One region of the Aquaspirillum sp. genome, then DNA from elsewhere that is predicted to be linked to it. Evidence: predicted binding sites of a transcription regulator. Region 1 holds the regulator's gene; each other region holds the start of a gene.
What was found. The regulator HrcA, encoded in region 1, represses chaperone genes, less so after heat shock. The targets are predictions, from matches to a motif close to ATTAGCACTCGNNNNNNNCGAGTGCTAAT.
Positions count from the first base shown of each region.

Region 2: the regulator HrcA is predicted to act here: its motif matches at 3,401-3,429, upstream of rpoH (RNA polymerase sigma factor RpoH).
Region 3: the regulator HrcA is predicted to act here: its motif matches at 2,085-2,113, upstream of groES (co-chaperone GroES).

Region 1 covers NZ_JBSQVP010000050.1:5,950-14,336, forward strand. Annotated here, with positions in the region: gene pdxH (pyridoxamine 5'-phosphate oxidase) at 1-286, shown strand, start outside; gene ACTBZS_RS09105 (bifunctional diguanylate cyclase/phosphodiesterase) at 311-3,199, opposite strand; gene mnmC (bifunctional tRNA (5-methylaminomethyl-2-thiouridine)(34)-methyltransferase MnmC2/FAD-dependent 5-carboxymethylaminomethyl-2-thiouridine(34) oxidoreductase MnmC1) at 3,301-5,196, shown strand; gene hrcA (heat-inducible transcriptional repressor HrcA) at 5,241-6,263, opposite strand; gene recA (recombinase RecA) at 6,439-7,503, shown strand; gene recX (recombination regulator RecX) at 7,507-7,947, shown strand; gene ilvD (dihydroxy-acid dehydratase) at 8,072-8,387, shown strand, end outside.
Region 2 covers NZ_JBSQVP010000054.1:2,928-11,314, reverse strand. Annotated here, with positions in the region: gene ACTBZS_RS09475 (M16 family metallopeptidase) at 1-372, opposite strand, end outside; gene ftsY (signal recognition particle-docking protein FtsY) at 551-1,660, shown strand; gene ftsE (cell division ATP-binding protein FtsE) at 1,700-2,350, shown strand; gene ACTBZS_RS09460 (cell division protein FtsX) at 2,358-3,266, shown strand; gene rpoH (RNA polymerase sigma factor RpoH) at 3,471-4,340, shown strand; gene bioA (adenosylmethionine--8-amino-7-oxononanoate transaminase) at 4,403-5,761, shown strand; gene ACTBZS_RS09445 (TlpA family protein disulfide reductase) at 5,767-6,258, opposite strand; gene ACTBZS_RS09440 (carbohydrate kinase family protein) at 6,348-7,325, shown strand; gene gshA (glutamate--cysteine ligase) at 7,416-8,387, shown strand, end outside.
Region 3 covers NZ_JBSQVP010000049.1:9,090-17,476, reverse strand. Annotated here, with positions in the region: gene groL (chaperonin GroEL) at 27-1,661, opposite strand; gene groES (co-chaperone GroES) at 1,717-2,004, opposite strand; gene ACTBZS_RS09055 (CNP1-like family protein) at 2,161-2,673, opposite strand; gene ACTBZS_RS09050 (NRDE family protein) at 2,673-3,437, opposite strand; gene ACTBZS_RS09045 (sulfurtransferase TusA family protein) at 3,522-3,773, shown strand; gene ACTBZS_RS09040 (dihydroorotase) at 3,810-5,144, shown strand; gene ACTBZS_RS09035 (efflux RND transporter periplasmic adaptor subunit) at 5,169-6,278, shown strand; gene ACTBZS_RS09030 (efflux RND transporter permease subunit) at 6,275-8,387, shown strand, end outside.

The sequences.
Region 1 (8,387 bases):
TGAGGTATCAGATACCTACTTTAACAGCCGTCCCTATCAAAGCCGTTTAGGGGCATGGGCGTCGGAACAAAGCCGCGAAATCAGCAGTAAAACCGAGTTGGTGACACGGGCCGCCTTGTTTGCAGCGCGCCATCCCTTGCATGTGCCACGCCCCCCTCATTGGGGCGGCTATGCTGTCACCCCTGAACGAGTTGAATTTTGGCAAGGCCGTCCCAGCCGGCTGCATGACCGTGTGTTATATCAACGCATCCCTGATGGCTGGGCGCGTAGCCGCTTAGCTCCCTAGTGCTGTATCGCAACATGCCCGCCATCATGGCAGCGATGGCGTGGCACTTTTTTCTAACAGCCCTTGTAACTGTTCAATCGGCATCGGCCGGCCAAACAAATAGCCTTGGAAGGCATAACAGCCCTGCGTCTCCAAAAATGCGCGCTGTTCCTCGGTTTCTACCCCTTCCGCGATCACCTCTAAACGCAGGCTATGGGCCATCGCAATAATGGCTTGCACAATCACTTCATCATCACGATCAGCAGGCAGGTCGCGCACAAACGACTGGTCAATTTTCAATTGGTCAATTGGTAACCGCTTGATATAGGTGAGTGAGGAATAGCCGGTACCAAAATCGTCCATCGAGAATTGAATGCCCAATGCACGTAGCGCTTGCATGTGCTGAATCGAATCACCGACGTTATCTAACAATAAACTTTCAGTGAGTTCCAACTTTAAGCGGGAAGGTGGAAAACCAAATTCTGTGACCAAACTACGCACTTCCTCGACAAAGCTGGCCTGATGAAATTGTTTTGCACTGACATTGACGGCAATTTGCAATTCAGCAGTCATCGGTGAACGCGACCAAGTGGCCAACTGTCGGCAGGCTTCGCGTAATACCCACGACCCCAAAGGAAGAATCAAGCCGGTTTCTTCGGCCAAAGGAATAAATTCGGCTGGCGAGACCATGCCCCGCTCGGGGTGTTGCCAACGGACTAACGCCTCTGCCCCTAGCACTTGCTGGTGTAGGCCCATCTGTACCTGATAAAACACCCGCAACTGCCCGTCTTGGATGCCGTGCCGCAGTTCGGCTTCGAGCCGCAAACGCGATTCCAACGCCGCCTGCATCGCAGGGACAAAGAACCGAGTGGTATTACGACCAGCGGCCTTGGCTTGATACATTGCCGTATCCGCATGTTTAATCAGCTCTTCCACTGTTTCTTGCTGACCAGAAAACATGCTGGCGCCAATGCTGCACGAACAATGATAGGCATAACCTTGTAAGGTAAACTCATGTTGCACCACCGAGATCAGATGTTTGGCCATTTTTTCTGCCTCGCTGACTGCCATTGCAAAATCTTCAGCAAGATCTTCCAACATCACTACAAATTCATCTCCACCTAAACGGGCGACGGTATCGGTTTCACGGACATGGATTTTTAGCCGGTGGGCCACTTCAATCAGCAATAAATCACCAAAGTCATGGCCCTTGGTGTCATTCAATGATTTGAAATTATCAAGATCGAGGAATAAAACCGCCCCATGCGTATTGGCATATTCACTGTGAACCAGTGCTTGTTGTAAACGGTCCATTAACAAACGGCGATTGGGTAACTCGGTCAATGGATCATAAAACGCTAAATGGCGAATTTGCTCTTCAGCATTTTTGCGTTCAGAAATGTCGGAGAAAGTGGCAATATAATTTTCAATATTGCCTGCCATGTCTTTAACTGTCGCAATTCGTAACCACTCTGGAAAAACCGAACCATTTTTACGGCGGTTCCAAATTTCACCGTCCCATTGCCCAGTGAGTTTTAATTTTTCCCACATCCGGCGGTAAAATTCAGCATCATGATAACCCGAAGAAAACATATCAGGCCGTTTACCAATCACTTCATGAGCGGCATACCCAGTGATTTTGGTAAATGGCTGGTTAACAGTGACAATTCGATTATCTTTGTCGCTGATCATCACAGCTTCAGAGCCGCTTTCAAATACGGCTGCGGAGAGTTTTAATCTTTTTGCGTTTTCTTCCAACTCTGCATTCTTTTGCGCCAAACTCGCTTGATAGCGGCGAATTAAAAAGCGCATTTTATGTGAGAAACCCCAAGAAAAAATCGTAGCTAGTAATAAAATCGCAATGGTAATGATAATGCCCACAACCACACGTGCTTCGAGACGACTTTCCATCGCGGAACGCTGGGTTGTCATTAAATGATCCACATCATCTAAATATACGCCTGTGACCAACGTCCAGCCCCACGGTTTGTAATTGGCCACATAAGACAATTTTTCGGTAGCAATTGAAGTGCCCGGGCGATACCAAGTATATTTCACTAAACCATTGCCTAATTGGGCCTGTTGTAAAATTTTATCGACAGACTTTTTCTCTAGCCCAGTTAATTCTTCTGCTGATTTGCCCTCTGATTCAATCCGTGAAGGAGACACTAACACCTTTTTATTTTGATCGAAAACAACGATATAACCATCGTTGCCAAAGCGAATGGAACGCAGTTGCTGTAGCGCATCTCGTTGTAAATCACGTTCGACGTTATAGACATATTCCCCTGCACCAATGACCCAATTAAAAGGGTGAAATGTGCGGACATAGGAAATTTTCTCGCGCATTATTTTTTCATTGGGTGGATACCAGTAATAACGAGAAAAACCAGCCTGTTGTGGGTTTTTGGTGGCTTCAACTAAACCCCGCATAATGTAATGACCCGTGGGATCACGATTATCCCACAGCGAAGTCCCTTCTAATTGGGGTGCAGTGGGTAATAACACACATACACCATCGAGGGTATCAATAAAATAATAACCTCGCCCTTCAAAAAATCGCAGCGAGCGTAAGGATTCAACAATTAAACTTTGAATTTGCCGATCGCTCATGGTATGGCGATTTTTTTGGTAAATGCTGTCGGCAATTTGATAGGCATCGTTGACACGCTGGCGAATCTCTCGCCGTAAAATGGATTCGGTATTACTGCGGCGGTAGTCAAGATCGTTTTGAATAGTCTCGATCTGTTTTGCCAGAATATTTTGCTGCTCCAATAACACTCTTTCCTTTACCGAGGTCAGAGTTGAATCAAAATCTTCGCGTTGTGCCCACAGAAAATACAGACTGAAAACACATGAAATCAGCAAGGAAATGCCCAGCATACCAATAAGTTGAATGCGGGCGAGCGAATGCTCAGTAGGGTCTTTGAACATGGATATCAGACACAGAAAAACGGGAAGGGTGCGAACAGAGAGACTATCTCGCTACGCTTGCTTGGCCGTATTATGCTCGTTTTCACGGTGAAATTTCGATTATGTTGCCCATTTCTGCCGCTCCGCTACACCATAATGCACAAGGGGTTCCTTATTCTGACACTTTTGATGATGTTTATCACAGTACAGCCGGTGGATTGGGCCAGGCTGAGCAAGTATTTTTGGCAGGCAATGGTCTGCCACATCGTTGGGCACAGCAAGCCTCTTTCACTATTTTAGAGACAGGATTTGGCCTTGGTTTGAATTTTTTAACAACTTGGGCCAAGTGGCGTGATGATTTACAGCGATGTAAACAATTTTACTATATTTCTGTTGAAAAATTTCCTTTTAGTGCGAAAGATTTGCGATATCTACACCAGCAATGGCCACAATTTGCCGAGTTAAGCGAATTGTTATGCAAACAATGGCCTCCCCTGATTGCTGGCTGGCATAAATTAGAGTTAGAACATGGCGTGACATTATTGCTCCTGTTTGGTGATGCACATGATGCCCTACCTCAGTTACAAGCCAATGTGGATGCGTTCTATCTTGATGGCTTTTCGCCGGCAAAAAATCCCGAGTTATGGAATGAAACTATTTTTCGCCAATTAGCGCGTGTCGCCAAAGCTGGCGCGACATTAGCCACGTACACCGTGGCTGGTCATGTGCGGCGCGGATTGCAAGCCTGTGGTTTCGCGGTCGAAAAGCGAGAAGGTTTTGGCGGAAAACGGCAAAGTTTGGCGGGGGTGTACGAACGTCGCGTGCCTGTTCGACAGTCACACTACGCCGTCAACCGTGCCATTGTGATTGGTGCGGGTATTGCTGGCTGTGCTGCAGCAGAACGTCTTGCGGCACGGGGCTGGCAGATTGATGTGATTGAGCAAGAGGCCGAGATTGCACAACATGCTTCGGGCAATCATGCCGGTGTGGTGATGCCGACTTTATCACTGGATGATAATTTGTTGGCACGATTTTCACGGGCAGGGTTTTTTTACACCTTGCGCCGTTGGCAAGCATTAACTGACGCTGGACAGGTTCTTCCCTTTCAACGCTGTGGTGTATTGCAAGTGGGGCGGGACGCGGCACACACTGAATTGCAACAGGCCATTATCGAAAAAGGGTTTTATCCACCGGCATTGGTCAGTTGGTTGAATGCTGATGAGGCCAGCGAACGCCTAGGGGTGAAACTTGCGCGCGGTGGCTGGTGGTTTCCTGATGGCGCGTGGGTGCAGCCACCTGCTTATTGTCGTGCTTTGTTGACCAGCCAACCGCAACGGATTCAGTTACATCTGCAACGACAAGTAAAACGATTGGCACAATTAGCCGATGGACAATGGCAAATCTTTGATGCCCATGATCATCTTATTGCAACTGCGCCAGTGGTGATTTTCGCTAATGCCACGGCTGCACGGGATTTAGCGCCTTGTGCGGGGTTGCCATTAGCCGAAAATCGCCGTTTTGTCAGTTTGTTGAAAACAACTGTTGCGCCGAAAACAGCAGCTATTTTATGTGGAGATGGCTATTTAACGCCCAATGTGGCGGGTTATGCTGTGTTGGGGGCGAGCGAGGTTGGAATGGAGCAAACATCTGATCGACACCATCAACAGAATTTACATAAATTAACGCAATTACTCCCCGATGTTGATTTGCCGGCCATCACGGAGTTAAACGGTCGCTATTGCCAACGGCCGACATCACCAGACCGCTTGCCATTGATTGGCGCCTTGGCTTCCACTCAACAAAATCTGCAACGGCCACCAGAACGGATTCAACGCACGACTGGTTTATTTTGTGCTTTAGGATTTGGGGCGCGTGGTTTGACTTGGGCCAGTTTGGCCGGTGATATTCTGGCCAGCCAGATTCAAGGGGAGCCGATGCCGGTGGAACAAAGCCTGTTACATGCTGTCGATCCAATGCGTTTTGCAATGCGGGCGGCGCGCCGTGGGCAAAGTGATTGAACGGGCTCGTTATTGCTCATTGATATTTTAGGATGGGAAAGATGTTAATCGGGGTTTGATAAAGCCCCTGAGACTAGACGGGCGGTGATTTCGACGATAGGAATCACTCGCTCATAGGCCATGCGTGTTGGGCCAATCACACCCAAGGTACCGACCACTTGACTGTTAATGCGGTAAGGGGCGGTGATGACTGAGCACTCCCCCAGCGGCATGACCCCCGACTCGTCACCAATAAACAGCCGCACACCTTGTGCTTGCCGACTGTTTTCCAATAGATGAAGCAATTCTGTTTTACGCTCAAAAATATCGAATAAGCCACGCAAATTTGACAGGTTAGACGATAAATCATCAACGCCCAATAGACGCTTTTCCCCTGCAATTACCACAGCTTGGCTGTCGTCTTGCAATGCTTGTTGCCCTGCGCGAATGGCAGCGTTCATCAAATTGGCAATATCGTCTTGTAGGCTGCCTAGCTCGGCCTGTAAATCGGCTACAACACGATCTAACGCTTGTCCGGCATAGTGATGATTAAGATAGTTAGCAGCTTCGATTAATTCACTTGAGGTGTAGTCTTTTGCAGTCAGTAAGAGATGATTTTGTACATCACCATCGAGGGTGACCAAAATCAGCAAAATTCGTTTTTCCGAAAGGCGCAAAAACTCGACTTGCCGAAAGGCCATATCTGGTCGTTTTGGCATCATCACCACACCAGCAAAACAGGTTAAATCTGATAACAACTGTGACGCAGCAGCGGCCAAGCGTTGAGGGCTATCAGGATGCAGGCCATTGTGCATTTGTTGTAAGGCAGCCTCTTCGGGTGGGGTGATGGTGATGAGCTGATCGACGAAAACGCGATAACCCCTTGCCGTCGGCACTCTGCCCGCTGAGGTATGTGGGCTAGCCAACAATCCCATTTCTTCGAGATCGGACATAATGTTGCGAATCGAAGCGGCAGATAAATCCAGATTCGAGACACGCGATAGCGTGCGTGATCCCACCGGCTGGCCGTCGGCGATATAGCGCTCTATCAGGGTTTTGAGTAAGAGCTGGGCGCGTTCATTTAACATGGCAACACAATTCAATCAGCAAGCAAGACAAAAGAAAACACAGTCGAAGAAACTTCTTGGACAAAATCATGCCATTTTAAGCAACGACAAGACCTGTCGCGGACTTATGAGATAATCTTCGCTCTCACGTCATTTGTTTGGCGTGATCCGCGGTTCATTTTTTTCCGGAGGCATTATGGCTATCGATCAGGGCGATAAAAGCAAAGCATTGTCTGCTGCATTAGCACAAATTGAAAAACAATTCGGCAAGGGCTCGATCATGAAGATGAGCGATAACCAAGTTGCCGAAAACTTGCAAGTGATTTCAACGGGTTCATTGGGGCTGGATTTGGCATTGGGCGTTGGTGGGTTGCCGCGTGGCCGAGTCGTTGAAATTTATGGCCCCGAATCGTCAGGGAAAACAACCCTATGTTTACAGGTGGTGGCAGAAGCACAAAAGCTGGGCGGTACTTGCGCCTATATTGATGCTGAAAATGCGCTCGACCCTGTCTATGCACAAAAATTAGGGGTGCATGTCGATGACCTATTGATTTCACAACCTGATACGGGTGAACAAGCATTAGAAATTTGCGACATGCTGGTGCGCTCCGGTGGGATTGACGTCATCGTGGTTGACTCGGTGGCGGCTTTGGTTCCGAAGGCCGAAATTGAAGGCGAAATGGGCGATAGCCATGTGGGTCTGCAAGCTCGGTTAATGAGTCAAGCCTTGCGTAAACTCACCGGCAATATCAAGCGTACCAACACTTTGGTGATCTTCATTAACCAAATCCGCATGAAAATTGGTGTGATGTTCGGCAGTCCAGAAACCACAACCGGCGGTAATGCACTGAAATTCTATGCTTCAGTGCGGATGGATATTCGCCGAATTGGTGGTATTAAGAAAGGCGAGGACATCATTGGCAATGAAACACGGGTGAAAGTGGTGAAAAACAAAGTGAGCCCACCGTTCCGTCAAGCCGAGTTTGATATTCTTTATGGCGAAGGCATTTCCCGTGAAGGGGAAGTGGTGGAGCTGGGGGTGCAAAACGGTATCGTTGACAAGTCAGGTGCATGGTATGCCTATAACGGCCAAAAAATTGGTCAAGGCAAGGACAATGCGCGTGAATGGCTGCGTAACAACCCCGCGATTGCACAAGAAATTGAAAATAAAATTCGCGAAAAAGTTGGGGTGAATCCGGCGGTTTTTGCTGCAATTGCCGAAGGCGAGGATGACGACCAAGGCATTCCACCGTTAGATTAAGCGATGACCGGATTACGCGATAAAGTGCTCAATTTGCTGGCTCGGCGTGAATACACTCGCGCCGAGCTGTGGCAACGTTTAGTGCGAGACACCACAAACGAGTTTGAGCAACAACAACTGGCCGCATTGTTAGATGACTATCAGGCGCGTGGTTGGTTGTCCGACCGGCGTTTTGCTCAAGCGTGGGTGAACAGTCATCTACGCCGTCATGGCAGTTTGCGGTTGCGGCAAGACTTGGCACAACGCGGTGTGTCTCGTGAAGACATTACTGAGGCGCTGGCGACGTTGCCAGATGAACTCAGTCGGGCGCGCGAGGTATGGCAACGTAAGTTTGGTCAGCTGCCACAAGACCAAAAAGAATACGCCAAACAGATGCGCTTTCTTGCTAGCCGTGGCTTTGCCTTTGACGTTGCGCAACAGGTATTGAAACCACCCCGCGAATAGCTTTTTCTGTCGGCTAGGACAGGCAGACACTGCCCTAGCCGATTTTTCCTTTCTTCTCTCGCTTGCTCAGCGAGACTAGGCGGACGCACAATAGCGTTTTTCGTATGCGTAACAGGATGTCGCTATGCCCGCTTATCGTTCCCGTACTTCTACCCATGGCCGCAATATGGCAGGGGCCCGCGCTTTGTGGCGCGCCACTGGCATGAATGACAGCGACTTTGGTAAACCAATTATCGCTATTGCCAATAGCTTCACTCAATTTGTCCCCGGTCATGTGCATCTGCACAACCTCGGCCAGTTGGTCGCCAAAGAAATTGAAAAAGCCGGTGGCATTGCCAAAGAATTTAACACCATTGCGATTGATGACGGGATTGCGATGGGGCACAGCGGTATGTTGTATTCCTTACCAAGCCGCGATTTGATTGCAGACAGTGTGGAAT
Region 2 (8,387 bases), on a different contig from region 1:
CCGAATGGCCTCTTCTACGCGATCTGCCGCTAATTGTTCAAAGTAAACCGTATAATCACGGCTGGTAAAGGCGTTGTGTTTTCCACCTAAAGCAGCAATGCGTTGCGAAAATTCACCGTCACCAACCTGTTGTGTGCCACGGAACATCATGTGTTCTAATGCGTGGGAAACACCGGTTAACCCTTGGCTTTCATCGACCGAACCGACGCGATACCACAGTTGTGACACCACAACTGGGGCCCGTTCATCGGTACGGACAATCAGCTTTAAGCCGTTATCAAGAGTTTTTTCTACCGTTTCTGCCTGTGCTGTGATCGAGACACCAAGCAGCAGACCACACAACACCGAACGCAGAGAAAAAAGCTTTGCCATGATGGTTCATGTCCTAAGCAGAAGAAAAACCGAATACAATTCCGATTTTGACCGGCTTGCCACTGTCAACCAGTTGGCTTGCCACCACGATGACAGTCAACACCCTTGTGCCAATTGCGCTGACTGACTGTTGTAATGTCACCTGTTTTTATTTCGCAGATGGTTTATCAATTCTCTCATGTTTAGTTTCTTCAAAAAGAAAAAACCGCCAGTTGTTGAGCCCGTTGTTAGCACCGAGCCCACCACACCAACAGCCCCCCCTGCCGAATCAATCGAACCTGTGGTGGTATCCGAGCCTGTTATCGAGACAAAGGTTCCCGTCACCGTCACCGTCACCCCACCACCACCGCCTGTAGCAGCAGAGGCGCCAGCCTCTCGTAAATTGTCATGGACAGAGCGGCTGAAAAGTGGCCTTGCCAAGACACGCGATAAGCTAGGTAAATCGCTGGCGGGGTTGTTCGGTGGGGGCAAAATCGACGAAGACTTGTACGAAGAACTCGAAACAGTCTTATTAACCGCTGATATGGGCGTCCCTGCTACCACACACTTATTAAAAGAAGTGCGTGAGCGTGTATCCTTAAAAGGTCTCAAAGACGCCAGTGAATTAAAAGGTGCGCTGAAAGATGCCCTACATGAACTGATTTTGCCGTTGGAAAAACCGTTACAAACCGATCAACATCGTCCTTTTATTATCCTGATGGCGGGGGTAAACGGTGCAGGTAAAACCACCTCGATTGGTAAATTGGCCAAATATTTCCAAGGTCAAGGTTTATCTGTCTTGCTCGCCGCAGGGGATACTTTCCGCGCAGCAGCACGCGAGCAACTGGCTGAATGGGGTGCACGTAATAATGTGACCGTGATTTCTCAGGAAAAAGGGGATGCCGCTGCCGTCTGTTTTGATGCCATTCAATCTGCCATTGCCCGCAAAATCGATATTGTCTTGGTGGATACAGCAGGACGGTTGCCCACCCAGTTACATTTGATGGAAGAAATCAAAAAGGTCAAACGTGTCATTGACAAAGCACTCCCCGGTGCACCACATGAAGCCTTATTGGTATTAGATGCCAATACCGGACAGAATGCCCTCACACAAGTGAAAGCCTTCGATGATGCCTTGGGCTTAACCGGTCTAATTTTGACTAAATTGGACGGTACAGCAAAAGGGGGCGTGATTGCGGCCATTGCTCGCGAACGCCCCGTGCCACTGCGCTTTATTGGTGTTGGTGAGACCTTAGACGATTTACGTCCTTTCCATGCCCGTGACTATATCGATGCGTTATTCGATTAAGCAAAGCTAACCATGACCAGCGCCCCCTCACCCAACCCGATGATTCAATTTTCTGAAGTCAGCAAAGTGTATCCTGGCGGGATTGAAGCTCTTAACCAATTGACCTTTCAAATCGACAAGGGTGAGATGGTGTTTCTTGCCGGCCATTCAGGGGCCGGCAAATCCACCTTGTTGAAATTGATTGCTGGCATTGAACGTGCCAACCGTGGGACAGTGACAGTGAATGGGCAAAATCTTTCTAAGATGCACCCCACCGAACTGGCCTATCTACGGCAACACATTGGTTTGATTTTTCAAGATCATAAAATTCTGTTCGACCGCACTGTGCATGAAAATGTGCTGTTGCCATTAGAAATTATTGGTTTTGATCGCCGAGAAGCCGCCAAGCGTGTTCGGGCCGCCCTAGACAAGGTGGGCTTGCTTAATAAAGAGAAAATGAATCCGGTGCGCTTATCCGGTGGTGAACAACAGCGCCTTTGTATTGCCCGCGCCGTCGTCCATCGACCCGCCATTTTGTTAGCCGACGAACCCACCGGCAATCTCGACCGCGCTTATGCACAGGATATTATGGAGTTGTTTAAATCCTTCCATCAGGTTGGCGTCACGATTGTGATCTCAGCCCACGATGAAATATTGATGCGCGAATATGGCCAACGCACTATTCGGCTTTCTCAAGGCAAACTAGGCTAGGGTGTGTATGCAACGCTTTTTTTATTTACACCTGCGGGCAGCAAGCCAAGCACTCCGCACACTACTCCAGCAACCCTTAAGCAGTTTATTAGGACTGGCGATGTTGGGATTGGCCGTGGCACTGCCGGTTTGTCTGTATCTCTTGGTCAGCAGCGCCCAACAATGGAGCCAAGGGTTGACCGTTAAGCCCGAAATTACCGTCTTTATGGAGCTGAATGCCGAACGGACTGATGTTGTCGTGGTGGATGAACATTTGCGCCAGCATAAGTCAATCGCCGACTATGAATTTATCAGCCGTGAACAGGCGCTGAAAGTCTTACTAGAAAAACAAAATCTACAAGACATCGGCCAAGCCCTTGGCGGTAATCCCCTACCAGATGCTTTTATCATCCGCCCAAAAGAACTGACGCCAGAACAGATGGAACAATTGGCGGTGGAACTCAGTCACTTACCGCTGGTCGAAAATACGCAATTTGATGCCGGTTGGGCGCGCAAATTGGCACAAATTTTGGCTGTGCTACAACATTTCACCTTGGTGTTAGGTGCAAGCTTGGCAGTGACCTTACTGTTGGTCACCCATAATATGATTCGTATGCAGATCTTGGCACACCGTGATGCGATTGAAGTATCAAAATTGATCGGTGCTCCCAATCCCTTTATCCGGCGGCCTTTTCTCTATTTGGCAGTGTGGCAAGGGGGAATTGCTGCGGCATTAGGATGGGGCTTGGCTCAAGCCTTTATCGCGACACTCAATCCTTTGATTGCTGATTTTGCCGCGCTCTATCATAGCCAAGCGGAACTACACAGCCTAAATTTGGAAGAAAGTGCCTTGTTGGTTGTCAGTATCATTGGCCTCTCTTGTTTAACTGCGGCATGGACATGCACGCGCTTATTGCGCAAACTGGAACCACGCTGATGCCAACCGTATTTAAGACAAGGTTAATATAGTGGTTAAACAATGGTCACATTCGATCGCTGCTTTAAGTCAGTTTTGATAGAGAAACACTATAGTTGCGATAAAAAAATACTTGACTAAAAAACTAGTCTATTTCTAGCACTCTCCATAGACGAGTGCTAGAATAAAAACAAAGAAGACATCTTCCGGAAAGGAAAGCGAAAGATGAGCAAAGCATTCGCATTACCAATTCCATCCAGCAACGGCAGTCTGGAGAGCTATATCGCAGCGGTGAACAGCATCCCGATGCTGACCCCAGAACGTGAACTTGAATTGGCAACCCGTCATCAAGAACACCAGGACATTGACGCTGCCCGCGAACTGGTGATGTCACACCTGCGAGTCGTGGTGTCGATTGCACGCGGCTATTCTGGTTATGGCTTACAACAGGCGGACTTGATTCAAGAAGGCAACATTGGCTTGATGAAGGCGGTCAAACGCTTTGAACCCACCCGTGGTGTGCGGCTGTTTTCTTTTGCGGTGCACTGGATTAAAGCGGAAATTCACGAATTTATCTTGCGTAACTGGCGCTTAGTGCGTATCGCCACCACCAAACCACAGCGTAAGTTGTTTTTTAACCTGCGCTCGATGAAACGTGGCTTTAGCGCACTCAGCGATAGCGAAGCACAAGATATTGCTTTGGCTTTAGGCGTGAAACCCGAAGAAGTACGCGAGATGGAAACCCGCATGAGCGGGCAAGACATCGGTTTGGTCGCAGACAACGACGATGATGATGCGTTTTCGCCTATCGATTGGCTTGCCGACCACGACAACGAGCCCACCCATCAAATTGAACGCAAAGCTTTCGACCGCTTACAAAAAGAAGGGATTCACGAAGCGTTAGAAAGCCTCGACGCACGGAGTCGCCGCATTATTGAAGCACGTTGGTTAGCTGACGATGGTGGCTTAACCCTGCATGATTTAGCCGCTGAGTTCAATGTGTCAGCAGAACGTATCCGTCAAATTGAAGCGAAAGCCCTACAAAAAATGCGTAGCGCGATGCTACAAAATCACAACGAAATCGTCATCGCTTAATACTTGTTTTCGCACACTGACAACAGGCCCCTCGTGGGCCTGTTTTTTATGGAAGTCGCCCGATGTCGCCCTCTCAGGATTTATTAGCACGCAGCCGCGCAGCGGTTTGGCACCCTTGCACCCAAATGCAACGTCACGAAACCCTACCGATTGTCCCTATTATTCGTGGGGAAGGCAGTTGGTTATATGGTGAACAAGGCGCTCGTTATTTAGACGCCGTCAGTTCATGGTGGGTTAATCTATTTGGCCATAATGAGCCACGCATCAAAGCTGCCATCAGCCGCCAGATGGATCAACTGGAACATGTGATGCTGGCAGGGTTTACCCATCGGCCTGTGGTTGAATTGTCAGAACGTCTTGGTGCGTTATCTGGGCTGGGCCATGCTTTTTATGGATCGGATGGCGCTTCGGCAACAGAAATTGCCTTGAAAATGAGCTTTCATTATTGGCGCAATCAAGGACAACCAGAGAAAACGCGTTTTGTGCATCTCGAAAACAGCTATCACGGTGAAACCGTTGGTGCACTGGCAGTGACGGATATTCCCTTATTTCGTCAAACCTACGCCCCGCTGTTACTTGAAGGTCTATCGGTACCGTGTCCGGATAACCGACACGCCAGCACAGACATCAATGCAGAGCAACTCGCCGAACACGCCGCACAGGCAGTAGAACAGTGCTTCGCCACACAACATCAACAAATTGCCGCCATGATCGTCGAGCCCTTAGTCCAAGGGGCGGCCGGCATGGCAATGTATCACCCACATTATTTACGGCGTATCCGCGAGCTGTGCGATCGTTACGACGTGTTATTGATTGCAGATGAAATCGCCGTTGGCTTTGGCCGTACCGGTCGCTTCTTTGCCCACCAACACGCCGAGATCACACCTGATTTTCTATGTTTATCAAAAGGGATTACCGGCGGCTATTTGCCGTTATCTGTCGTGCTCACCACTGATGCGGTTTATCACGCTTTTTATGATCCAGATGTCACACGCGGCTTTTTACATTCACACAGCTACACGGGGAATCCTTTGGCTTGTGCGGCGGCGCTGGCGGTGCTCGATATTTTTGAACAAGATCAGGTATTGCAGTGCAATAAGCAGAAAGCCGAGGCTTTCACCCAGCAATTACAAGGCTTGTGTGATTTACCGTGGGTCACACATTTCCGCCACTGTGGGATGATTTGGGCGTTTGATGTGGTCTGCGAACGCAATGATTTTGCCCTCGCTTTTTTCCGTGAGATGTTAAAACACGAATGTTTGGTGCGACCCATTGGGAAAACAGTGTACTTTATGCCGCCTTATTGCACCACTGAGGCAGACATCACTCATCTTTATCATGCCACTCGTGCCAGTTTGGCCGCCGTCTGTGGCAACCAAACGACCCCTACGCATACCACCGTAGAACCTAAAATGGCCTAAACCGTTTAGAGGCGCGGTTTAACAGCATCTAGTAGGTTTTGTTCGGTGATTTTACCGGTCAGACGGGCCGTGATATTGCCATCACGGTCTAGCACCACGGTAAAAGGCAAAGCGCCGATTTTATTGCCAATCGTCCGCATCAACTCCAAAGCACTGTTATCCGCCACCAACAGTGGATAGGTAATAGAAAATTGTTGGGCGAAATTTTTAACGGGGATTTTCTGATCCAGAGCAATCCCCACCACCGCGACACCATGTGGGCCAAACCGTTGTGAAAAGGTGTTTAACATCGGCATTTCTTCGCGGCAAGGGGCACACCATGTCGCCCAAAAATTGACCACCACCACTTTCCCACGCCAATTTTCAACCGACTGTAGTTTGCCATTCACATCAGGAAAACGCGCCTGATCGAGTGCTGAACCTGCCCACGCAGAGAGGGGACTGCAAGCAGCAATCAATGCGGCCATCATCAAATGGCGGCGGCTAAACAATGCCATATTTTCATCCTTTTTGTGCTTGTTGCATGGTGATCACCGACTGATGCGCTTAGAATGTTTGCTCTTTTTCTGATGTAAAGGCAACAGCAATGTCGATCTTGGTCTGTGGCTCGGTGGCTTACGATACCCTACTGCATTATCCCGGTCATTTTCACCAACATCTCTTAAGCGACCATTTGCACCGACTTTCGGTGTGCTTTGTGACACCAGAATTGCGGCGAGAGTTCGGCGGCTGTGGTGGCAATATTGCCTATACCTTACACCAACTAGGAGCCCAGCCTTTATTGATGGCGACAGTCGGTAAAGATTTTGCCAGCTATCACGACTATCTGAACCAACAAGGGATACGGACCGATTATATCCGTGTCTTGCCAGCGCACTACACTGCACAATGTTTTATCAATAGCGATCAAGACGGTAACCAAATCACTGCTTTTCATCCCGGTGCAATGAACTTTGCCGATCAAAATCAGATTAGTGAAGTACGCGAGGCGGTGAAATGGGCGATTGTTGCCCCGACGGGACGAGCAGGGGATATTGCCTTTCCGCCTCAACTCGCTGCAGCACAGATTCCTTTTATTTTCGACCCCGGCCAAGAGTTACCGTTATTGAGTGGGGAAGAGCTTTTACACTGTGCCAAACTGGCCCATGTGCTGACCTTAAATCAATATGAAGCCGAGCTATTTACTGAACGCACCGGACACGCTGCCCATACCCTAGCAGGGCAAGGCCAACTGCAAGCGGTAGTGATTACACAAGGGGCTGGCGGCAGTGACGTCTATCTTGCCGATCACACCACCCTGCATGTCGCCGCCGCCCCCATCAGCCAAGCGATTGACCCCACTGGTTGTGGAGATGCTTTCCGCGCAGGCGTGTTGTATGGTTTACACCAAGGCTGGTCATGGTTGAGTATTTTGCAGTTTGCCAGCGTACTCGGCGCCATCAAGATTGAACACCAAGGGGGACAAAATCATCGTTGTCACTTGCCAGAGGTGTTACAACGTTGGCAGAGCGCGTATGCTGAACCGGCCTTGCCACCGGCCCATCAGACGGTATGCCCTACCTAAATTCCGGATGAAATCGTCGTGTTTCGATTGAAAATGCGGCGAGGCACCGCCATAGATGAGCCTTTGAATCCCAAACAATAGGGAAAGAGTATGCCCGTACCTTCGCTAGCAACCCACTTGACCGGCCCGTTATTGGAACTAGAGCGGCGTTTTCTTGCTGCCCAACCACAAATTGAACACTGGTTCCGTAATCAATGGAGCAACCATCAAGCCCCGTTCTATGGTTCAGTTGATCTACGCAATAGTGGGTTCAAACTGGCACCGGTGGATATGAATTTATTCCCTGGTGGTTTTAACAACCTCAATCCCGATGCGTTGCCGTTGGCGGTACAAGCCGTTGCCAGCGCTGTTGAACACGCCTGCCCCCGTGCCAAAAGTATATTGCTGATTCCAGAAAACCATACCCGCAACACTTTCTACCTGAAAAATATCGCCGCCTTACGGCATATTTTAGAAACGGCTGGGTTACAGGTGCGTTTAGGTAGTTTGTCGCCAGATATCAATGAGATCACCCAACTGGATGCGGGCGATGGCGTACAACTGACCCTCGAACCGCTACGCCGCGAGGGAGATCGGGTTACCGTCGGTGATGATGGCTTTGATCCATGTATTGTTTTACTGAATAACGACTTATCCGCCGGCATCCCTGATCTGTTACAAGGCATTAAACAAACTCTCTTACCACCGCTTCACGGTGGTTGGGCCGTGCGCCGTAAAACGCAGCATTTCAGTGCTTTCGACCAAGTGGCTACCGAGTTTGCTAACTTACTCGATCTCGATCCGTGGTTAATCAATCCTTATTTTGCCGGTTGTCGTGCGCTCGATTTTCACGAGCGACAAGGCGAAGATGAATTAGCCGATACTGTCTCCGACATTCTGCAGCGGATTGGCAGCAAATACCGTGAATATGAAATTGATGTGGCACCGTTTGTGATTGTGAAAGCCGATGCAGGGACGTATGGCATGGGTGTGATGACTGCCAAAAGCCCTGATGATGTGCGCGGCCTCAACCGCAAGCAACGCAATAAAATGTCGGTGATCAAAGAAGGGCAACAAGTCAGC
Region 3 (8,387 bases), on a different contig from region 1:
GTTTTCTTTTTGACGAGAACGTCAGATTACATCATGCCGCCCATACCGCCCATGCCACCCATATCAGGTGCTGCAGGCTTGTCTTCTGGGATTTCAGCAATCATGCAATCGGTAGTCAACATCAAACCAGCAACCGAAGCAGCGTGTTGCAGCGCGGAGCGGGTTACTTTAGCTGGGTCTAACACACCCATTTCAACCAAATCGCCGTATTCGCCGGTGGCAGCGTTGTAGCCGAAGTTACCTTCGCCTTCATACACTTTGTTCACCACCACAGAAGGCTCATCGCCAGCGTTCTTCACGATTTGACGCAATGGAGCTTCAATCGCTTTCAACACGATTTGGATACCAGCGTCTTGTTCTGCGTTCAAGCCTTTCAGCTCGCCCATGTTCTTACGGGCACGCAACAGCGCAACGCCACCGCCGGGGACAATGCCTTCTTCCACGGCTGCACGAGTGGCGTGCAATGCATCTTCCACGCGGGCTTTTTTCTCTTTCATTTCGACTTCGGTAGCTGCACCGACTTTGATCACTGCCACACCGCCGGCCAATTTCGCCACGCGCTCTTGCAGTTTTTCACGGTCGTAGTCGCTGGTCGCTTCTTCGATTTGAGCGCGAATTTGTGCCACACGTGCTTGGATGTTGGCTTCTTGACCTGCGCCGTCGATGATCGTGGTGTTTTCTTTGCCCACTTCGACACGTTTGGCTTGGCCCAACAGATCCAATGTCACTTTTTCCAAAGTCAAACCGACTTCTTCAGCAATCACAGTACCGCCGGTCAGGATAGCGATATCTTCCAACATGGCTTTGCGGCGATCGCCAAAACCAGGGGCTTTCACGGCCACGGTTTTCAGGATGCCACGGATGTTGTTCACCACCAATGTTGCCAGTGCTTCACCATCCACATCTTCTGCAATGATCAACAGTGGGCGGCCAGATTTTGCCACTTGTTCCAAGGTTGGCAGCAAGTCGCGGATGTTGGAGATTTTTTTGTCAAACAACAACACAAATGGGTTGTCCAATTGTGCGATTTGTTTTTCTGGCTGGTTGATGAAGTAGGGCGACAGGTAGCCACGGTCGAATTGCATCCCTTCGACCACGTCCAGTTCGTCTTCCAAACCGGAACCATCTTCAACAGTGATCACGCCTTCTTTGCCCACTTTTTCCATTGCAGCAGCGATTTTTTCACCAATCACGGTGTCGCTGTTTGCAGAAATCGAACCCACTTGGGCGATTTCTTTGGTGGTGGCGCAAGGCTTAGCGATTTTTTTCAGTTCTTCAACGATGGCGATGACTGCTTTGTCGATACCACGTTTCAGATCCATTGGGTTCATGCCGGCGGCAACGTATTTCATGCCTTCTTGTACCACGGCTTGTGCCAATACGGTGGCTGTGGTGGTACCGTCACCAGCGATATCGTTGGTTTTGGATGCCACTTCTTTCACCATTTGGGCACCCATGTTTTCGAACTTGTCTTTCAGTTCGATTTCTTTAGCAACAGACACACCGTCTTTGGTGATGGTGGGGGCGCCATAGCTGCGCTCTAACACCACGTTGCGACCTTTCGGGCCCAAGGTGACTTTCACTGCATCGGCCAGAATGTTAACGCCATTAACCATCTTGGCGCGGGCGGAATCACCAAATTTGACTTCTTTTGCTGCCATAGTGTGTTACTCCAGTCGTATTCGAATCGTCTAACTAAACAAAAGTGTGTGTGGCTTATTCCACAATGCCCATCACGTCTTCTTCACGCATCACCAACAGCTCTTCGCCGTCCACTTTGACGGTTTGGCCGGAGTATTTGCCGAAGATCACTTTGTTGCCGACTTTCAATTCCAGAGGACGACGCTCGCCGTTCTCCAAGATCTTGCCATTACCAACGGCGATTACTTCACCCATGTCCGGTTTTTCGGCGGCATTGCCGGGCAAAACGATACCAGAAGCGGTTTTTTCTTCGGCTTCGAGACGTTTGATCACAACGCGGTCATGTAAGGGACGAATTGCCATGGAGTTCTCCTGATTCACTTAGGGAGTTACAACAAAATCGGTTATTAAATTGCGAGGGATTTCCCTCTGGGCGAGGTGTTGTTAGCACTCTGCCCTTGCGAGTGCCAATAATAGGAACGCCCCAAGGGGTTTTCAAGAGCCCTCCGCAAGAAATTTTTAGCCTTTTTTCAATCGGGCCAGCATCAAAGCGGTGTTATCCAAGGGTCGGCCGTCTTCACATAAATAGTCGCGGGCAAGTAAAGCTTGTGGCACATGGCCGGGTTGAATGCGTCGCCATTGTGCGGTTTTAGCGTCTTGCCATTCATGATTTTGGCTAGCAGCAATGGCAAACAATTTGAATTCACGGCTATCACACCGCAGCCCTTGGTGGCTGATATTGGCGACGCCTTCACTGCTGGTGATGCGTAGGGTGTAACGAATCACGGCATCAGTGCCGATGCTGAGACTGTCGGCATCGAGGGCAATTTGATTTTGGTAAACCGGCCCCGCAGAAATCACCAGCCATGAGGTGTTGTCGTTGGGGTAGGTGGGGAGGGTGGTGGCGGCTTCTTGCCACACTTTAGGCGGTTCCCAATGGTAGTTTTGGTTAAAACGATCGCGATTATCGGCCCATGCTGCTTGGCCTAGGCTGGCGAGTAATAAGACGGTGAGACTGCGACGAAAACACATCACGATGTAAAGTCCAATTTGAAGGTAAAACGATTGCGTTGAGTTGGGCGGCCGGCATGGTAGCCTTGTTCACTGATGAGAACATCACCGCGTGAGCGCACCATCAAAATAGTCGAGGCGGTGGTGCCATAGTCATCACTTTGGATAAAAATCGGTGAGAGCAGGCGTTCCAGTGTGGTACCGACACCAGTATTAGGTAGGGTGTCTAACGGTGGATGCTCTGCATCTTGCAACCAGCTAAACATCTCTTCCTCTGCGGGTAGGCGCTTGATGCTTTCTAGCCGATGTTTGAGTCGTTCCACCTTCGGCCACGAGGTATTGAGTTGGGCATTGGATAAACCAAACACACCATGAGTCAGTCGAGTGAGGGTGTGACGTGGGCTGTGATAGCAATACAAATCATCCACTCGCCCAAATAACAGATTAAACGGCGCATAGCTGCGGCTTTGTTGGGTGAGGTGGTGGGCAAATGCCAAGCTGGACAGCTCGCCACACACGTAGTCGGTGACCAAACTGCCGCGTGATAATGCTTGCGGTGGGGGCTTCAGTCCCATCCGCACATTGGTGACCGCCGCAAAACGGCCGTTACGGTGTAGGGCTAACCAACTGCCGCCGCCTTGTAAATCGCGACCACCAAACACCTCGGGTTGATCGGGCCAAGGGCCAAGGGCAGCACTGGGACGACGATAGTATTCATCTCGATTGGCTGCCAACAGCAACACGGTGCCGGGTAGCGCCTTATAGTGTAAACCGATGAGACACATGACAAAGTCGCTTTGTATAAAGATGATTAGGCAGGCGTAGAATAGTCGCCTTTCTTGTCTAAACTCAAATCTCGTCTAATGGCTATGTCTGAATTGAACCCCTTACCCCCAATTGACCAAACCCTCGATTTATCGGGACTCAACTGTCCATTGCCCATTCTTCGTACCAAAAAAGCCCTAGCGGTTTTAGCTTCTGGCAATGTGGTTGCTGTGACTGCCACCGATCCGGCGGCACCTGCCGATTTTGCTGCTTTTTGCAAACAAACTGGCCACACTTTGCTGCGCTCTGAGACATTAGACAATGGCAAATTTTGGTTGGTCCTACAGCGTCGCTAAACGCAATTCACCTTAATTAAAAAGGAGTGTGTGTCCGTGTCTATCCTGATTCGTAATGCCCGCATGGTCAACGAAGGCCAAATTCAACAGGGCGATATGTTGATTCGTCATGGGCGGATTGAAAAAATGGCGGCGGAAATCAGTGCGCCCAGCGATATCAAACAAGAAATTGATGCCGCAGGTCGCTATCTCTTGCCCGGCATGATTGATGACCAAGTGCATTTTCGTGACCCCGGCTTAACTCATAAAGGGTCGATTGCCACTGAATCACGCGCTGCTGTGGCGGGGGGGATCACCAGTTTTATGGATATGCCCAACACCAAACCGCCGACACTGACTCAACAAGCCCTAACAGATAAGTTGGCGCTGGGGGCGCAAACTGCAACGGCTAACTATGCTTTTCATTTCGGCGTCAGTAACGACAATCTGGATGAAGTGTTAAAGGTCGATCCACGACGTACCCCCGGCATTAAAGTGTTCATGGGGGCTTCAACCGGCAATATGCTGGTGGATGATCCCAAAGTATTAGAAGCCCTGTTCGCACAAGCGCCGACGATTGTGCTGACGCATTGTGAAGACACTCCGATGATTAGCGCCAACGAAGCGGCTTTCCGTGAACGCTTTGGCGATGCGGTGCCGGCGGTGTACCACCCGATTATTCGAGGTCGTGAGGCGTGTTTGAAGTCGTCCTCGTTGGCAGTGGAGCTGGCGCGGAAACATGGCACGCGGCTGCATGTGCTGCATATCACCACTGCTGATGAATTGGCGTTGTTTGACCAAGGCCCGATGACGAATAAGCAAATCACCGCCGAAGTGTGTGTCCATCATTTGTTGTTTGATGAACGCGACTACGCCGATTTGGGGTATCTCATCAAATGCAATCCAGCCATTAAAACCCGTCAAGACCGTGATGCACTGCGGGCGGCGTTGGCATCGAATGTGCTCGATATTATCGGCACCGACCATGCGCCACATACCCGAGAAGAAAAAGCCGGCCACTATTTCCAAGCGCCGTCTGGCTTGCCTTTGGTGCAACATGCGTTGGCAGGTGCGTTAGAGCTGGTACACGATGGCGTGTTGTCGATTGAACAATTAGTACAAAAGACCAGTCATAACGTAGCGCAACGCTTCCGCATAGAAGAACGGGGCTTTTTACGCGAAGGTTATTGGGCCGATGTGGTGTTAGTGGAGATGGCAGAGGGGGAAACTGTCAGCAATGACAACTGCCTTTATCACTGTGGTTGGACACCGTTTGCCGGTCGTCATCTGCGCTCTCGTGTATTAACCACCCTTGTTTCTGGTCAAGTGGCTTGGCACGAAGGCCAAGTCCGCCCAGATTGTCGTGGCATGGCGTTGCGTTTTTCTCTTTAACCAAATTTGACACAAGGAGGGCTCATGCTGAGACGATGGCTAGGTGGGATGTTATGTGGGGTGTTGGTGGCGTGTTCAGATGCGCCAACGACAGACAATAAACCAAAAGGCCCCCCGCCTATCAGTGTCAGCATGGCCACTGCCAGTGTGCGTACCTTGGAACAACGGACAGCGGTGTTGGCCGAGGTGGAGTCGTTAAATGCCGCCACGGTGGTCAGTGAAACCGCTGGCCGTGTGGTGCAACTGCATGTCGATATCGGTAGCCAAGTGCAAGCGGGTCAACTCTTGGCAACCATCGATGCCGCTGATCTCACCAATACCCGTCTGGCGCGTGATGCCGAAGCGTTGCGTTTGCAAACTCAAGCCGAACAACAACAACGGCAAGTCAGCCGCTATCAACAACTATTTGAACAAGGGTTTGTGTCCTCGGCTTATTTAGAAGAACAAAAAACCCAATTAACCGCATTACAAAAACAGCTGAGTGCTGCCCAAGCACAAGCCGAGAATGCCCGCCGCGATCAGGCCCGCGCCGGAGTGAAAGCGGCCCAAGCTGGCACCATTGATAGCCGCTTGGTCAGTGAAGGAGAATATGTCTCGGTCGGGAAGGCGCTGTTTCGTTTGGTGGGGCAACAAGGTTTGCGTGCTCGTTTTGCCTTGTCAGAACGCGAGGGCAGTGTGTTGCGAGTGGGCAGCCCTGTGACGTTAACAACAGAAACCGGTGATCGCTTCACTGCTGCTGTCAGTGAGATTCGTCCTGCGTTAGATAGTCAAAACCGTATGTTAGAAGCCTTGGTAGCGTTGCCACCGCAGGCGACGTTTCGTGTTGGACAAAGTGTTGAAGCTTCGGTGGTATTGAGCAGCAAACAAGCGTTGGCCGTACCGAGTATTGCCGTGGTAGCGCGGCAGCAAGGTTCGGTGGTGTTTGTCGCCGACAAAGGACAAGCTCGCGCTACGGTGGTGAAAACTGGCGTGGAAGATCAAGGTTGGGTGGAAATTGTGGACGGTCTCGCTGCCGGTACGCCGGTGGTCAGCGACGGCGCTGGTTTCTTATCTGATGGCGCAAAAATTAAAGCGAAAACCGAGAAGCAAGACAGCAAAGCAAGCAAAAATTCGCTAGAAGGCCGCCAGTCATGAGATTAGCCGAATTTTCGATTCGTCGTCATGTTCTGACGTATATGATGTCTGCGGTGCTGATTTTATTTGGCGTTTTGGCGTATCAACGTATTGGGGTAGATCGCTATCCCAATATCGAACAACCCATTATCAGTGTATCGACCACCTTGCGTGGTGCCACACCGGAAGTGGTGGATAACAGCATTACACAAGCGATTGAGTCGGCCGTGAACAGTGTGCCCGGGATTGATTTAATCGAATCGACTTCGAGCCCGGGCCGTTCCAGCGTCAAAATTACCTTTAATTTAGATAAAGATGTCGATGTTGCCTTCAACGAAGTGCAATCGAAAGTGAGTCAGGCACAGCGCAGTTTGCCCGATGAAGCCGACGCACCGGTGGTGTCAAAAACCGATGCCAATTCGTCACCAATTATGTGGTTGTCGCTGACGGGGGATCGTACCTTGCAACAGCTGTATGACTACGGTGATAACGTGGTTAAAAAGCAGCTAGAAACCATTGATGGTGTTGGCGAGGTGTTGGTGCGTGGCCGAGGGGAGCGGGTGATTCGGATTGAGCTCGACCCTCTGCGTTTGGCACGCTATAGCCTCACGGCAAAAGAAGTACAAGACGCTTTTAAACGCGAACATTTACAACAAGCCGGTGGTTTTGTGGTGGCGGGGCCGCGTGAGTATTTGGTGGATCTCAACCTAGAGTTTCACTCGCTATCTGCCTTGCAGGAGATGGTGGTGGTGTGGCGGGGCAACGGCGCAGTGCGGTTGGCGGATGTGGCGCGGGTGATAGATGGCGAAACAGATATGCGTAATTTGTCGCGTATCAACGGCAAGCCAACGGTCAACCTCGGCATTGTGCGGATTGCCAACACCAATACGGTGGCGATTGCTGATGAAGTGCTACGGCGCATTGATAGCCAAATTCGCCCCAGTTTGCCGCCCGGAATGAATCTGGCGGTGGTGTCGAATGATTCTACCTTTGTGCTAGAGATGGTGGCGGCACTGAAAAGCCATTTATTTGAAGGCACATTGCTGGCTGCCTTGGTGGTGTGGTTATTTTTGCGTAGCTGGCGCTCGACTCTTATCGTGGCCTTGGCCATTCCGGTTTCTCTACTGGGTGCCATCGCCTTAATGTATTTCCTCGGTTACACCTTTAACACGGTGACGCTGTTGGCGCTGCTATTGCTGATTGGTGTGGTGGTCGACGATGCCATTGTGGTGTTGGAAAACATCCATCGCCGGCGTGAAATGGGGCAACACGACCCAATGCAAGCGGCGATTGATGGCAGTCAGGAAGTGATTTTTGCTGTGATTGCGGCGACTTTGAGTTTGGTGGCGATTTTCCTGCCGGTGATTTTTTTATCGGGGATTGTCGGGCGCTTGTTTAATTCGTTTGCGATTGTGGTGTCGTTTGGGGTGATGGTGTCGCTGTTTGTTGCGGTGACGTTGACGCCGATGTTGTGCAGCCGCTTTTTGCAAGTAGAAACTCAACATGGCCGCCTGTATGTCTGGTTAGAGCAACAATTTATCGCCCTTGAACAATCGTATAGTCGTTTATTGCGTTTTTCGCTGCGCCATCGGCTGTTGATTTTATTGGTCGGGGTGGTGGCCGTCGCAGCGAGTGCGGTGCCGATGATGGCGATGAAAAGCGAGTTTTTGCCCGAAGAAGATGAAGGCCGCTTCATGGTCAATATTCGGACGCCGGTGGGGTCTAGCATCTACTACACCGATGAAAAAACCAAACAGGTCGAACAGATATTAAAACGCTATCCCGAAATCCAAAATGTGCTGGCGATTGTGGGCGGTTTTGGATCGAGTGGGGTGAATTCGACTTTTATGATTGTGCGGATGAAGCCGCGTGATGAGCGCAGTCAATCACAGCAACAGTTGTTGGGCGAGGTACGCAAGGCGTTAAGCGGGATTGCTGGGGCACGGGTGTCAGCGTTCCCCTATCCTCGTGTGGGTGAAACCCGTGGCGGCAAGCTGCAATTTGCTGTGGTGGGGCCCAATTTGAATGAAGTGGGTCAACAAGCAGCTAATTTACAACGGTTGTTATCGGCTGATCCGGCGATTGGGCGGGTGGATTTGGATGTGGATTTGAACTTGCCACAAATTCGCT